2 regions of the Carnimonas bestiolae genome follow, and region 2 is predicted to be linked to the other one. Evidence: predicted binding sites of a transcription regulator. Region 2 holds the regulator's gene; the other holds the start of a gene.
The links. The regulator sigma-54, encoded in region 2, starts transcription at its own class of promoters, with help from an activator protein. The targets are predictions, from matches to a motif close to TGGCACNNNNNTTGCTNT.
Positions count from the first base shown of each region.

Region 1: the regulator sigma-54 is predicted to act here: its motif matches at 2,100-2,117, upstream of hmpA (NO-inducible flavohemoprotein).

Region 1 covers NZ_JBPCZK010000005.1:66,955-74,606, forward strand. The annotation lists gene norR (nitric oxide reductase transcriptional regulator NorR) at 433-2,022, opposite strand; gene hmpA (NO-inducible flavohemoprotein) at 2,151-3,341, shown strand; gene R84865_RS07765 (MFS transporter) at 4,072-5,334, shown strand; gene R84865_RS07770 (alcohol dehydrogenase catalytic domain-containing protein) at 5,476-6,459, opposite strand; gene R84865_RS07775 (pyridoxal-phosphate-dependent aminotransferase family protein) at 6,761-7,652, shown strand, end outside.
Region 2 covers NZ_JBPCZK010000001.1:647,342-654,993, forward strand. The annotation lists gene R84865_RS03040 (KpsF/GutQ family sugar-phosphate isomerase) at 1-934, shown strand, start outside; gene R84865_RS03045 (KdsC family phosphatase) at 1,000-1,554, shown strand; gene lptC (LPS export ABC transporter periplasmic protein LptC) at 1,669-2,244, shown strand; gene lptA (lipopolysaccharide transport periplasmic protein LptA) at 2,374-2,937, shown strand; gene lptB (LPS export ABC transporter ATP-binding protein) at 2,968-3,693, shown strand; gene R84865_RS03065 (RNA polymerase factor sigma-54) at 3,939-5,360, shown strand; gene hpf (ribosome hibernation-promoting factor, HPF/YfiA family) at 5,543-5,857, shown strand; gene rapZ (RNase adapter RapZ) at 6,166-7,074, shown strand; gene R84865_RS03080 (BCCT family transporter) at 7,235-7,652, shown strand, end outside.

The DNA.
Region 1 (7,652 bases), on a different contig from region 2:
GCATTCGGGTAAACGACGAATGTCGCGCTGGAATCTGCACTCGGTGTTGAACTACAGGGTCGGCTGACACGGCGCTGCGCTCAACGCGATAGGAGTGTGGAAGCGAGATAAAACAGCAAGGCCCACGGGAGGCCGCGTAGAATGCGGCGGCATGCGTGTGCGAAGGCGTGGCAAGAACGTCAGGACGTGCTGATAACGCGCATGGGCGCGTTGCGGGCTGGGCGAAATGCCGCTATCGGGAAGGTGGTCGGGGTCGAACCAAGGTGTTGCTATCAGCGAGCCAGCTATGGACGAGAGGTAGCGCTTTCCTACTCGATAGTCATTGCGAACACATCGCAATGTCCGAGCGGTGAATAGCGAGAGAGGCGGGGCACTGATAGCGGAGGACGTTAATGCTAAAGCGACGGAAGGCACTTCAGCGACCGCCATCGATTATTTGTCCGGCGCTCGCTTCTTGCCCGGCAGCGCAATGCCCAGACGCCCTGCCAGACGTACCAGATTAGCGCGATCCACAGCCAACGCCCGCGCTGCCGCGGAGATATTACCGTTGGCATGTGCGATGGCAAGACTAATCTGATGGCGCTGGAAGTCGTCGACGGCATCACGTAGCCCGCGCGTCTGCTGGGGTTCGCTCTGCGGTGATGGCGAAGTATCTGGCGTAGCGGGGGAAGTCAGTAGCCCGAGATCACGCTCGGTAATGGTCACCACGCCGCTGTTGTCGGCATGGCTTCTTGCCATCAGGGCGGCACGCGCAATGCTGTGCTCAAGTTCGCGCACGTTGCCAGGCCATGGGTAGTCGATCAGCGCCTGTTGGGCGGCGGGTGAAAACCGCAGCGCTCGTAGCGCCATACGGGTGCGGTTCTCCTCCGCAAAGGTGCCGGCCAAGGGCAAGATGTCGTCGCAGCGTTCCCGCAGCGACGGGACATGCAGCGGGAAGACGCTCAAGCGGTGATAAAGATCCATGCGGAAGCGTCCCGCTTTCACCTCGTCGTCGAGACTCCGGTTGGTAGCGGCCAAAATACGCACATCGACACGATGATCGCGGTCCGAGCCCACCCGCTGTAGCTCGCCCTCCTGCAACACGCGCAGCAGTTTGGCCTGAGCGCTTAACGGTAGCTCGCCAATTTCATCCAGCAGCAGCGTACCGTTATTCGCCATCTGGAATTTGCCGGGGCGATCCTGAGTGGCGCCCGAGAAAGCGCCGCGCACATGACCAAACAGTTCGCTCTCAATCAGGTTCTCTGACAACGCGGCACAGTTGAGGCTGACCAACGGCTGATCGGCACGCAGTGAGCGCTCGTGCAGCGCGCGTGCGACCAGTTCCTTGCCAACTCCGGACTCGCCGGTAATGAGCACCGGCATGTCGCTGGAGGCCACCAGGTCGATGTTTTTTTGCAGCGTGCGGAAGGCGTTGCTTTGCCCATCGAGCACAGGCCCCGCAGCATCGTGGGCTTGCAGCCGATAGGCCTCGGCACGGCGCTGCTGATCGTTGGCACGATGACGAATAGCATCGAAATGCAGCGCTGTCGAAATAGAGGCCGCCGCCAGCGAGGCGAAGGCTTCCAGCACCGGTAAATCCGACGCTGAAAAACTGCCGACCTCGAGTGAATCCATCGTTAGCGCGCCCCACAGCGTGTCATCGATGTAGATGGCACAGCCCATGCAGTCGTGTACTAGCCCTTGCTGCATGTCGATGAGCCCGTCGTAAGGATCAGGCAGAGGGCAGTCCGGCGGAAACAAATAGGCGCCCTCGGCGCGGATGATGCGCGCAAGCCTTGGATGATGCGCGATCTCGAATCGCCGCCCCAGCGTGTCCTTGCCAAGTCCATCTATTGCGATTGGTTGCAAGGTCTCGCCATCCAGTTTCAGCAGCGCCGCTGCTTCACAGGGAATCACCTGCTTGAGCACGTCGAGCAAGCGCTGATAACGCGTGCGCAATGGCATCTCCCTGCTCAGGTCGGTAAGTAGCGGCGTGAGCTGGCGCAGCAATTGCTGGTGTTGGGTCCTATTGACTGAAGTCATATCGAAAAGAGTCTTTTTGACATGTCGTTTTGACATAGTCGTGTTTTTAATTCATTGATTTATATAGTTTTTAAAGTTGGCACGCAACATGCTCTGTCTAACGTGATTCTATTCATTGGAGACCCAACATGTTGACTCAGCAACAGCGCAATATCATCGCGTCCACCGTGCCGCTGCTCGAAAGCGGCGGCGAAACGCTTGCCACGCATTTTTACCACATCATGCTCGAGGGGTACCCCGAGGTACGTCCGCTGTTCAATCAAACCAACCAGGCCACTGGTCGTCAGCCGCGCGCTTTGGCTAATGCAGTGCTGCAGTACGCTAAAAATATCGATCATCTTGAGCAACTGGATGCCCATTTGGTGAGCACCATCGTAAGCAAGCACGTGGCGCTACAGGTGCTTCCAGAACATTATCCTATTGTTGGCAGCTGCTTGCTGCAGGCAATTCGTGACGTGCTGGGAGAAGAGATAGCTACCGATGAGGTTATCGAGGCGTGGGGAGCCGCCTATCAGCAGTTGGCGGATATCCTTATCGGGCTTGAAGCGCAGCAGTATGATGCGCTTGCGGCTGCGCCCGGTGGCTGGCGGGGTGATCGCGCCTTCCGAGTAGTGCGCAAGGTGCCTGAAAGCGACGAAATTACTTCGTTCTATCTCGAGCCGGTGGACGGTAAGCCGATCATCGATTTCCAGCCAGGGCAGTTTATCGGCCTGCGAGTAGTGATCGATGGCAAGGAGTCCCGCCGTAACTATTCGATTTCATCGGCGCCCAACGGCACTAACCTGCGCGTGAGCATCAAGCGAGAAGGGCAGGGCGCGGTGTCCAATTTCCTTCACGATCACATCGGTGAAGGCGACACGCTTGATCTGTTCCCGCCGGCAGGCGAGTTCGTACTCAATGACGCTCAGCGCCCCTTGGTATTCATCAGTGGCGGCGTTGGTATCACGCCTACTCTGAGCATGGCAGAAGCCGAACTACAGCGCGGTCAGCGCGATATCGTGTTCATCCACTACGCCCGTAACGCCAGCGCTGATGCCTTCCGTCGTACGCTTGAGGAGTGGCGTGATCGCTACGCCAACTTCCAGTTGCACGTGGTGTACGAACACAGCCAGCCCAGCGAGCTACCGCAGCCCGATGCAATCGGCCGCCCCACTGAGGAGCAGCTAAGCGCATGGCTTCCCGCCGACCGCGATGTCGATGTCTATTTCCTTGGTCCAGCGCCCTTTATGGCGTTTATCAAAAACGCGCTGAAAGCGCTTGGGGTGCCTGAAGATCAGGCTCAGTACGAATTCTTCGGGCCCGAAGAAGCGCTAGTCTAGCGGGCTACTTCGGGCTCGCAGCAAGGGAATGGCCTAACGGATGAATGGTTGAGGCTTGAATTTATCTGAAGAGATGAAATAAAAGAGAGGAGCTTAGGAAAGTTTCAATGGTGATATGGCGGTAAAGAGCAGCGTGATTTGTGAGAGAATTAGCTATAAGCCGTTGAATTAAAAAAGCGAATCTAGCAAATACGTTCATCTTTGCTGCAGATGCCGCCGAACAGGCGGTTCGGCAGCATGAAATTTGATATATTCAGATGTAATTAAGAGTTCGGGATATGTCGATGCTTCTTAACGGCTATCGGCATGGTCGTCTCTTGGCCAGGGCGGCGTTGATCGTTCGGATCACTCGCCCTTGGCTCGTTATCAACAATGGGCGCGGACTAACAACTCTAATAACGTGGTCCCACAGCCCCTGTTCGGCAAGCGCCAAAATATCGCGGTTACGTTGTCCTGCTGAGGTGCCTGGTTTAGCGCTGATAGGTGAGGTGTTGCCCTGACGCTAACCTGAGCGAGCTGACTATCGCTGTCCGAAGGCGAGCTTCGCTTCGACATTGCCCCGACGCAACCAACATCCGTCTATAACGCGCTGATTTCTAATCGGAATGCTCGAGGTTAGCGTTGTTGTGCCGAACTGATGCCCAATACCCCTACATTTAGTAGGTAAATAATCGCGTTACCAACGCCAGCATGTCATTGATCGTGAAATCCAATAACAAAAGAGGAAGATATGGCCAAAGGCAATCACCCCCCGCGGGCTTTTATAGCGCTATGGCTCTCTACACTGGCCTTTGCGCTATGTTTTGCGGCTTGGACGCTGCTATCGATCGTGGGAGTTAGTCTGAAGCTGGAATTAGGACTTACCCCCTCTCAGCTCTCTTTTCTCATCGCTATCCCGGTGCTGGCAGGCTCGGTAAGCCGTCCGTTTCTCGGCATGCTTACCGAGCGCTTTGGCGGTCGCTTGATAATGAGCATTACGCTAATGGTCAGTGCGGTATTCGTGTATCTGCTGCTGTTTACCACCAGCTATATCGTGCTACTGCTAATCGCCTTGGGGCTGGGCTTGGCCGGAGGCTCTTTCGCCGTTGGCGTTGCTCACGTGTCGTCATGGTTCGACAAGAAGGAGCAGGGCACCGCGCTGGGCATCTTTGGTATGGGGATGATCGGTACAGCAGTGAATAATTTGGCGGGTCCGCTGCTGCAAGACGCGATTGGATGGCGCGGCACGATAGAAATCTATGCGTTAGGTCTGCTCGTGATGGGCATTCTATTTATCGCTATCGATCGCGATCCACCCAGTAATCAAGGTGTCTCGGCCACTATCGCTGAACGCTTGGCGCCTTTGCGTGACCTGCGCGTCTGGCGCTTCTCGTTTTTCTACTTCGTTAACTTTGGGGCTTTTGTCGCGCTCACGTTGTGGCTGCCGCAGGTGCTAATGAATATTTACGGCCTGTCATTGACCAACGCCTCACTGCTTACCCTGTTATTCACCCTTCCAGGCTCTTTAGGGCGTGGTATCGGTGGCTGGTTTTCCGACCGTTATGGCGCACGCGTGATGATGTATCTGACGCTGTCCGTCAGTTTGGTATGCGCCTTCCTGTTGAGCTACCCACCGATCAGCTACCGCATCCAGGGCGTCGATGGCCCGATCGATTTCTCTCTGACGATGGGGCTGATACCGATGCTGGTGCTGCTGTTTGTGCTGGCTTGTTTCATGTCGATGGGAATGGCCGCTGTCTTCAAATATATCCCTGCACACTACCCGGAAAGCGTCGGCACCGTAGGCGGCATTGTCGGTATGGTAGGCGGTCTGGGCGGTTTCTTCCTGCCCATTGTGTTCGGCTTGCTCAATTCGCTGATGGGGATCTGGCAAAGCTGCTTCATGCTGGTATTCGTGATTACTCTGCTAGCGCTGCTGTGGCTGCACCTGTCCATTGTTCGGTCCGGCGAAAGACGCGCGCTGCCAAACCGCTCGGGAGCGGAGCGCGTGTGAGTCGTCAGAATGAGACTGGGCTCGGGCGCTACGCCATAAAAATCACCGCCATGGCGGCGTAATGCGTCATGGCGGTGATAGAGAACACTTAGCGCTGTTAATCCGTTAATGTGCCAGCGCAGTTTGCGTCCAGAACTCGGACTACACCTTAATCAGTGCCTTGCCGCTGAAGTCGCGGTTTTTCAGCGCCTCAAGATGAACCGGCAGGTTGGCGAACTCATCGATTACCAGCGGCTCTGGCTCGATGCGCTGCGCGCTGATGTCGTTGAGCAGCTGCTGGCCGGCCGCGCTTAGGCGCTGCCAGTCAGCGTCGCTGCCATGAACATGCAGCGCGCCCAGTGCGACTTCGTGCATGGAAATGCAGCGCCCGAAGGGGGCGCTGGGCCAGTCGGGCAGGCGTCCGAGAATGGTCACAATATGCCCATTGGCACCGAGCGCATCAGTGAGCGCACGGGCGTTTTCTGGAGAAACTGCATCGACGGCGGCGTAGTAGTCGCGATCTCCTTGCCACTGTTCGCCTTCACGCAGTGATTCCAGGGTAGTGGAAGCCCCGTGCTGCTTGAGTCGCTGCCAGTGGCGCGGATGGCTCAGGGTGGTGACGTTATAACCGTTGGCAGCGGCTATCTGTACCAGATAGCGACCAACGCCGCCGCCGGCACCGGCAATCAGTAGTTTGGCACCTTCGCGCTTGGGCAGCTTATCCAGCGCGTTCCATGCGGTGAGCGCCGTGCAGGGCAAACCTGCCGCGACATCCAGTCCAAGTTCATCGGGCACGGCAATGGTGGCGCGAGCATCCACGGGGGTTAGCTGGGAGAAACTGCCGATTTTGCTGCCAAGGCTGGTGTGGTAGGCCACGCGACGACCAACCAAACTGCTGTCCACGTGGTCACCGACCGCCACAATCGTGCCTGCGCCATCCAGCCCCGGCACCATGTCTGTGGTAGCGCCCAGTGCTTCGGGCGTTTCCAGCACTTTCCAATCCACTGGATTCAGCCCGATGTAGGCGTTTTCCACCAGCACCTGATCGGCCTCCAGCGCCGGTATCTCGAGCTGTTGCAGCGTTAGGTTCGCAGGCGTAGAGCCATGCTGCCAGTGCCACGCCTGGGTGCTGTATTGGGTAGCCATATTATGTTCCTTTCATTCAATGCCTTATCAGATGTATTTCTGGTTGGGCAGAAGTAAATTCAAGGCGTAAGCCGTCGCAAGATGGCAATGCTGACATTAACGAAGGGCTTCGCGCGGTTTGTATTGCTGCCACCGCCGTCCCTGCCTGATCACTCAGCGTCGGTGAATGGTGCCGCTGGAACAGGCTAAACGACATCGTAAGAACGGGCGGTTTGAAACAAATGTTTCTTGGGTGTATATATTGAAACAAAACCAATCATAAAAGTGTCCGCCATTCGCCCAGCTTTGGAGCCAACGTCCAGTGACTTCCACCGCCGTTAACCCGCCGCACCGCCTGCTGATGGGGCCCGGTCCCATCAATGCTGACCCTCGCGTACTGCGTGCCATGTCCGCACCGCTGATCGGTCAATATGATCCCGTCATGACCGGCTACATGAACGACACCATGGCGCTGTACCGCGATGTATTCGCTACCCGCAATGACGCCACGCTGCTGATTGACGGCACCTCCAGAGCCGGTATCGAGGCGGCATTGGTGTCGCTGATTCGTCCCGGCGATAAGGTGCTGGTACCGATTTTTGGCCGCTTTGGCCACTTGCTGAAAGAGATTGCCGAGCGCTGTCAGGCCACGGTGATTACGCGCGAGATCGAGTGGGGCAGCGTCTTTACTGCAGAGCAGATCGAAGCGGCCATCAAGGAGTGCCAGCCTGCGCTGCTGGCGATGGTGCATGGTGATACTTCGACTACGATGTGTCAGCCGCTCGAAGATATCGGCGACATCTGTCAGCGCTATGGCGTGCTGTTCTATACCGACGTGACGGCATCGTTGGCAGGCAACACCTTCGCCATGGACAAGTGGCAGGTAGACGTTGCAACCGCTGGCTTGCAGAAGTGTCTGGCGGGCCCCGCCGGTAGCTCGCCCATTTCCCTTTCCCCGCGTGCGGTTGAGGCCGTCCGCCGTCGCTCTAGCGTGGAAGCAGGGCTTGCAGGGGCCGGCGATGAGCTAGGCGCCGCAGAGCGCATTCGCTCCAACTACTTCGATCTGGCGATGGTGCTGGACTACTGGAGTGACAAACGTCTCAATCACCACACCGAAGCGACCAGCATGCTCTACGCTGCGCACGAGTGCGCGCGTATTCTGGCGAGCGAAGGGATGGACAATGCAGTGGCGCGTCACCAGCGATTCGGCGGTG
Region 2 (7,652 bases):
CCTGACGCTTGAGCGAGACGCCATCAACGCGCTCATTCCACGTCTTGACGGCCAGTTTATTCTTGCGTGCCAGCTTATTTTGCAGTGCGAGGGACGCGTTGTCGTGACCGGAATGGGGAAATCCGGCCACATTGCGCGCAAGATCGCGTCTACCTTCGCAAGTACCGGCACGCCAGCCTTCTTCCTGCACCCAGCCGAAGCCAGCCATGGCGATCTGGGCATGCTGACCGAGCGTGACGTAGTGGTGGCGCTATCGCACTCTGGGGAAACTGCTGAAGTCACGCGTTTGCTGGCGCTGTTCAAGCGCAAGGGCGTTAAGCTGATCGCGCTGACGGGGGCTCGCAACTCGACCTTGGCAAACCACGCAGATGCGCTGCTTGATGTTGCTGTCGAGCAAGAAGCCTGTCCTCTCAACCTTGCCCCTACTTCCTCCACTACGGTGGCGCTGGTGCTCGGCGATGCGCTGGCCATTGCGCTGCTGGAAGCACGCGGCTTCAGCAAGGAAGATTTTGCGCTGTTCCACCCCGGCGGCAGCCTGGGACGCTACCTGCTGCTCACGGTGAACGACGTGATGCGCAAGGATGCAGAGATTCCCCGAGTATCGCCCAGCGAGTCGGTGAGGGTCACGCTGTTCGAAATTACTACCAAAGGGCTGGGTTTCGCCTGTGTTACCGATGATGACAATCGCTTGATCGGGGTATACACCGACGGCGATTTGCGCCGTACGCTGGACCGTAATCTCGATATTGATACCACGCCGATCGGCGAGGTAATGAGCGCACAGCCGATCAGCGTGCCTCCCCGCATGCTGGCGGCCGAGGCGCTGCGCATCATGGAGCAGCGCCGCATTACCGCGCTAACCGTTGTTGACGAACGACAGCGACTGCTGGGCGCCCTCAAGATTGAGGATCTATTGAAGCGCAGCGTCGTATAGCGATGCGCCCTGCCGCTTTCGAGTAATCACGACGCGGCGCACACCCTCTGCTATCAGGAACCAATATGCCAAGCACCGTCCCCTCTCTTGCCACCCGCGCGGCTGCCATCAAACTGCTGGCGCTCGATGTAGATGGCGTACTTACCGACGGTACGCTTATCTATAGCGCTGATGGCGGCGAGAGCAAATGCTTCACTACTCAGGATGGGCTGGGCATCAAACTGCTGCTTGAGCACGGTATCGAGGTGGCAATTATTACCGGACGTCGCTCCGCGATGGTTGAGCGACGCGCCGAAGAGCTTGGCATTCAGCGGTTGATACAAGGGCGCGACGACAAGCTGACCGCGCTGCGTGAAGTCTGCCAGGCCAGCGGTATCGAACTGGCGGCCTGCGCCTATTGCGGCGACGACTTGCCCGATTTGGGAGCCATCAGCGCCGCAGGGCTTGGCGTTAGTGTTCCCAACGCACCTGCCTATGTGCGCGATCGCGCCGATTATGTGACCGAGCGCCCGGGCGGCCAGGGCGCGGTGCGAGAGCTGAGCGAACTATTGCTCACCGCACAAGGCCACTGGGGAGGTATTGTGGAAGGATTTCTCGCCACCGCGACCACCACTCGCTAAGCGATATGCCCTATACTTGGCATCCATGAACGGCACCCACAATGAACCTTGGCGTGCCAGCCATATCAAAACCGGCAACGCACTCTATCGTATGAACCGAGGAATGAGCGACCTATGGCGTGGTTAAAGCAAAACGCATACCGAATCGGGATCGTGCTGCTGCTGTTGATAGCAGGCGCCTTTCTTGCGCTGATCGACCAACGCTCTAACCTTGTCTCTCAGCACTCGCCGATTCCAGAGGGTGATCACGGCACGCCTGATCAGTACCTTGAGCAGGTCGTCTATACTCGCTACGACGATCAGGGGCGGCCCTATCAGACCCTTGAGTCACCCAAAATCAGCAACTTCTCACAGGCCGACGAAAGCATTGCTGAAACGCCCAAACTCGCCATGCTCGATAGTAATAACCGCCACTGGCATGCTACCGGAGACACCGGTATCGTCCGGCAGGGCAACGATCACGTGGTGCTGAAAGGCAATGCTCAGGTGACCGAGCCCGAGCAGCAGTGGAGATTGACGACTGATACGCTCAATTACAACCGCGAGCAGGGGCGTATCTGGAGCGATAGCGAATCGAACTTCTTCCAGGGTGAGCAGAAAACCCGTGGCAATCGCTTCCAGGCCTGGACAGATACCAGCCGCGCTCTGCTGGAAGGCAATATCAGCAGCACCTTCATGCCGCAACATTAATCGGCACTAATTTCAGGCATTAGGGAGCGCGTTTATCGCCACGTCCAACCATTGCGGCGTTTGCTTTACCGCCCCACTGCCAGCAGCACATCGACCTTTTTACGTGACTTATCGCAAGGATTTTCGGCCATGACCCTGACAAGGCGTATCGCTCCCGTCCTCACCGCCGGTGCTCTGCTCGGCAGCGTGATCTGTGCACCGCAGGCGCTCGCTCAGGCCAGTACCTCTAGCCAGCCAATCAATGTGTCGGCCAGTACCCTGAGCGTTGACGACCGCGCAGGCACTGCTACCTATACCGGCGCGGTGCATGTGACCCAGGGCAACCTGACCCTCGATTCCCAGCGACTCGACCTTTATCGCGATAACAAGACCGGTGAAGCCTCGCGCGCCAAGGCGACCGGCAGCAGCGGTAAGCGCGCCTTTATAAAGCAGGATGCGACCCAAACTGATCCAGAGATGCACGGCTGGGCCTCGACCATCACCTATCTGATTCCCCAGCGCAAAATGGTGATGCAGGGCAATGCTGAGCTGCACCGCGGCAACGACACCTTCCACGGTGCTTACGTGGAGTACTACATCGACTCACGTAAGGTAAACGCCAATGGCGGCGGTAACGCCAAGGGCGACGCTCAGCAAAGCACATCCGGAGGGCGCGTCAACATGACCATCACTCCGAAAAAAAACCAGCAGTAATGCGCTAGAGCATTGCGGAGTCTCTGATTGATGAAAACATTGCACGCCACCCACTTGGTGAAAAGCTTCAAAAAACGCCGCGTGGTTCAGGACATCAGTGTCAGTATCGACCAAGGACAGGTAGTCGGACTGCTGGGCCCTAATGGTGCCGGCAAGACCACTTCCTTCTACATGATCGTGGGGCTGATTCAGGCGGACGCAGGCAAGGTTGGCATCGACGATGTCGATTTGAGCAACGCCCCCATGCACGTGCGCTCGCGGGCAGGGATTGGCTATCTGCCGCAGGAAGCCTCGATCTTCCGCAAACTGACGGTGGCCGATAACATTTTGGCGATTCTTGAAACACGCAAGGATCTTGACCGCCAGCAGCAGCGCCAGCGCCTCGATCAGCTGCTCTCCGAGTTCAGCATCGAGCACATCCGCGACAACAAGGGCATGAGCCTATCGGGCGGCGAGCGGCGCCGCGTCGAGATTGCGCGCGCGCTGGCTACCGAACCCTCGTTCGTCCTGCTTGATGAGCCTTTCGCTGGGGTCGACCCCATTTCGGTAAACGAAATCAAAGGCATTGTTCGCCAGCTGCGCGATCGTAACATCGGCGTATTGATCACCGACCACAACGTGCGCGAAACTCTCGATATCTGCGACAACGCCTACATTGTCGGCGAGGGCCGGATTATCGCCGAGGGTGATGCACACAGCATTTTGGCCAACCAGCACGTTCGCGATATCTATCTAGGCCAGGACTTCCGCCTCTAAGGCGTGCTCTGCAAATCAACGGTGCGCCTCGGCTTCGATGTCCGATCGGGCGCACCGCGCTAGCAACATCCTGATACTACCCCCCTCACTGCGTTACCTTTCTTGCGACATGGCACGCGGATTGCTAATCATTTACTACCAGCTATTGCGCAACGCGCCCCACTAAAGGTAGCGTTATCAATACCGGTAGCGCTGTACCTTCTGCAGCGCACGGCATTGCTGAACGAACAACGCTGGTTCTCCCGATGATGAAATCCTCCCTCCAACTGCGCACCGGCGCACATCTAACGATGACGCCGCAGCTGCAGCAGGCTATTCAGCTATTGCAGCTTTCCACGCTGGAACTCCGTCAGGAGATTCAAACGGCGTTGGAGAGCAACCCGATGCTGGACATTGAGGAAGAGTTCGGTGATGAGCCCAGCGAGCCTGAGGCAACCGACGACGATAGCTGGAGCGATGCTATTCCTGAAGAGCTGACGCTCGACAATGAGTGGAGCGACACCTTTCAGGACGCCAGTCTCGGCGATTTTTCGTCGATGTCGCGCGGCGCTGAAACCGCCGACTTCGAGCGTGACAGCAGCAGCGAGAGTCTGGTCGATCACCTTGCGTGGCAGCTATCGCTGCTCGATTTTTCCCCGCTTGAGCAGCAAATCGCCGAAGTGTATCTGGATGGGCTCGATGAAAACGGCTATCTGCGCATCGACCCTAACGACGTCAGTGACGTGGTATCGCTTGACGAGCATCAGCGCGCCCTGCCTGAACAGGTACTGGCACGCCTTCAGCAGCTTGACCCCGCCGGGGTATTTGCGCGCAATCTGCAGGAATGTCTGCTGCTACAGCTCGATCTGTTGCCGCCGCAAACGCCGTTGCTGGCACAAGCACGCCGATTGGTGCGCCAGTTTCTGGACGCGCTGGCGGCCTGTGATACCAAGTTGTTGCAACGTCGGCTGAATCTCAGCGCGCCGGAGCTCGATCAGGTGATTGCGATGGTGCGTGCGCTAACGCCCCATCCGGGCCATCAGTACGCGAGTGCGCAGTCTTCCTATGTGATCCCCGACCTGACCCTGCGTTATCACCATCAGCGCGGCTGGCAGGTCGAACTGAATCCTGAAGCACTGCCGCGCGTACGTATTCAGCCCGACTACGCCAGCCTGATAAAAAGGGCCGACAAAAGCGCCGACAACACCTTCCTGAAGCAGCATCTACAGGAAGCGCGCTGGCTGCTGAAGAGTCTCTCGAGCCGCAACCGAACCTTGCTTACCGTGGGCTGCGAAATCATGCAGCGTCAGCGCGACTTCATCGCACGCGGCGAGGAAGGTATGCGTCCACTGGTGCTAGCTGACATCGCGGAAGCGGTGGAAATGCACGAATCGACCATTTCGCGCGTGACTACCAATAAATATATTCACACTCCGCGCGGCGTGTTCGAACTGAAGTACTTCTTCTCTAGCCAGGTGGGCAAGGAAGGCGATAGTCACGCCAGTACCGCTATCCGTGCACGTATCAAAAAGCTGATCAGCGAAGAACCCGCTCGTCGCCCGCTCTCCGATGCGAAACTGGTCACAGCGCTGGCCGATCAGGGCATGGTCGTCGCCCGCCGCACCATCGCTAAATACCGCGAAGCCATGGGCATCCCTCCTTCCAGTGAGCGCAAGCGCCTGGGCTAACCTAGCCTTGGCCGTGCCAAGGGCTGCTGGCGGCACCCCCGCGGCCAGCGCTACTCAGGCCGCAAGCCCCGCGCTCTCATCGCTCTCTGCATAACGTTGATTTCCCCTCAGTTATCTATTTGGTTCGTCAATCAAAAAGGCTACACTCGAAGTGTCATCATTCTGACTCAAGGAGGCATGCCATGCCGCTGAACATTACCGGACACCACATCGAACTGACCGATTCGTTGCGTGACTATGTGAATCAGAAACTGACACGGCTAACGCGCCACTACGACAACATTACTCAGGTACAGGTAACGCTGTCGGTAGAGAAGGAGCGCAAGCAGGCCGCCAGCACGCTAAAGATCGCCGGCGCAGAGCTGCACGGTAATGCCGAGAGCGACGATATGTATGCCGCCATCGATGCGCTGGCCGACAAGCTCGACCGCCAGTTGCTCAAACATAAAGAGAAGACGCAGGCGCGCGCCAAAGGTACCGGCACCGCTGGCGTTTAAACGCACCCGACAAAGGCCCGCTGCACGCTAGAACAACCATAGCGGCGGCAGCGGGTTTCCACACAGTGATAGCGCCGCCCGCCCCACCTTTACGGCGAGTGGCGCTTTCCAGCATCATTTACCATGCTCATCTGCGTAGCCAATGACGCATGGAATAAAATATTCCTAAGAATTCCCCATAATCGTCATTTTACTGATGTATTCAGATGGCATGATGGGCGCTGCCCGTCGCACCAACGTGTTATCACACCGCCGTGTGCGGTACGGGCGACAGCCTTAAGCCTCGATACAAGGATATCCTTGGAATGATGCAACTAGTGATCATCAGCGGCCGTTCAGGGTCGGGTAAGTCAATTGCCCTGCAGGCGCTGGAGGATCTCGGTTTTTATGCCATCGACAACTTACCGGCCATGCTGCTGGGGGCGTTGATCGAAGAACTCGAAACGCAAACACCGGCACGCCACAAGGTGGCGGTCAGCATCGATGCCCGCAATATCGCTAACGCACTGGTCCGCCTGCCGGAACTGATAGAACTGCTGAAGCCCCGCGATATCGATATTCAGGTGGTGTACATCACCGCCGACTCCGACCAGTTGCTCGAGCGCTATTCCGCCACTCGACGCCGCCATCCGCTTACCCGTGACAGCGAGATGACGCTCGATGAGGCGATCGAAACCGAGCAGCACTATCTTAGTCCGGTGCGTGACATGGCGGATTTGGTCATCGATACATCGACCACTTCCGTACACGAACTACGGGGACGCATTGCCGAACAGGTCGCGCGCCATACCTCAACGCATCTCACGCTCAGCTTCGAATCCTTCGGCTTCAAGCATGGCGTTCCCCGCGATGCCGACATGGTATTCGACGCTCGCTGCTTGCCTAACCCCTACTGGGAGCCAGCGCTGCGCGACTCCACCGGTCGTGATGCCGATGTACAGCAGTTTTTGGCGGCGTCGGAAGAAGTGCAGGAAATGTTCGACGACATTTGCCGCTGGCTGGAACATTGGCTGCCACGCTACCTTTCTACCCATCGCAGCTACTTCACCGTGGCGGTGGGTTGTACCGGCGGGCAGCACCGTTCGGTTTATCTGGTAGAACAGCTCGCGCACCATTTCGCCAACGAATATCCTTCGGTGCGACTGCGTCATCGCCAGCTGGAGCTACAGCAGCAAATTGACGGTCAGCGCAGCAGCGGCCCCCACCTCGCGCCCTAATATCGCTATAATAGAACCCTTAAACGCTTGTGCGACCCGACTGCTGCCCCTACTATCAGCCGGGTCCATGCAGATTCGCCCTTGTCAGGGAAGACTGGCACGCTATTCCCATGCGTAGCTCAGCCCCTCTCATCGACCCATCAGCCAGCAAAGGATTCAGATGCCCTCCCGCGAAAACGAGCCCGGCATACCCTCCTCTCACTCATCGTCGACCGCCACCACCGACGCTTCAGCCACTGCTGAAGAAAACCTTTATCCGCATGATATGCACCCGGGCCTGATGCCAGGGCTGAGCGTTGAAGATCAGCGTAATATCTTCCGCCTCGATAAAGTGGTGTTCGCGCTTACCGCGCTGTTGATGCTGGCCTTTATCAGTTGGGGCGTTATCGCTCCCAACTCGGTCGGTGAAGTGTCTTCCAGCATGTTCAAGTGGGCCATTCGCGATCTGGGCTGGCTGCTCAATCTGGTAATGATCCTTGGCCTATCGGTCATGGCGTATCTGGCCTGCTCGCGCTTTGGCAACATCAAGCTGGGCAAGGACGATGAAGAGCCCGAGTTCAGCCGCTTCGCTTGGATTG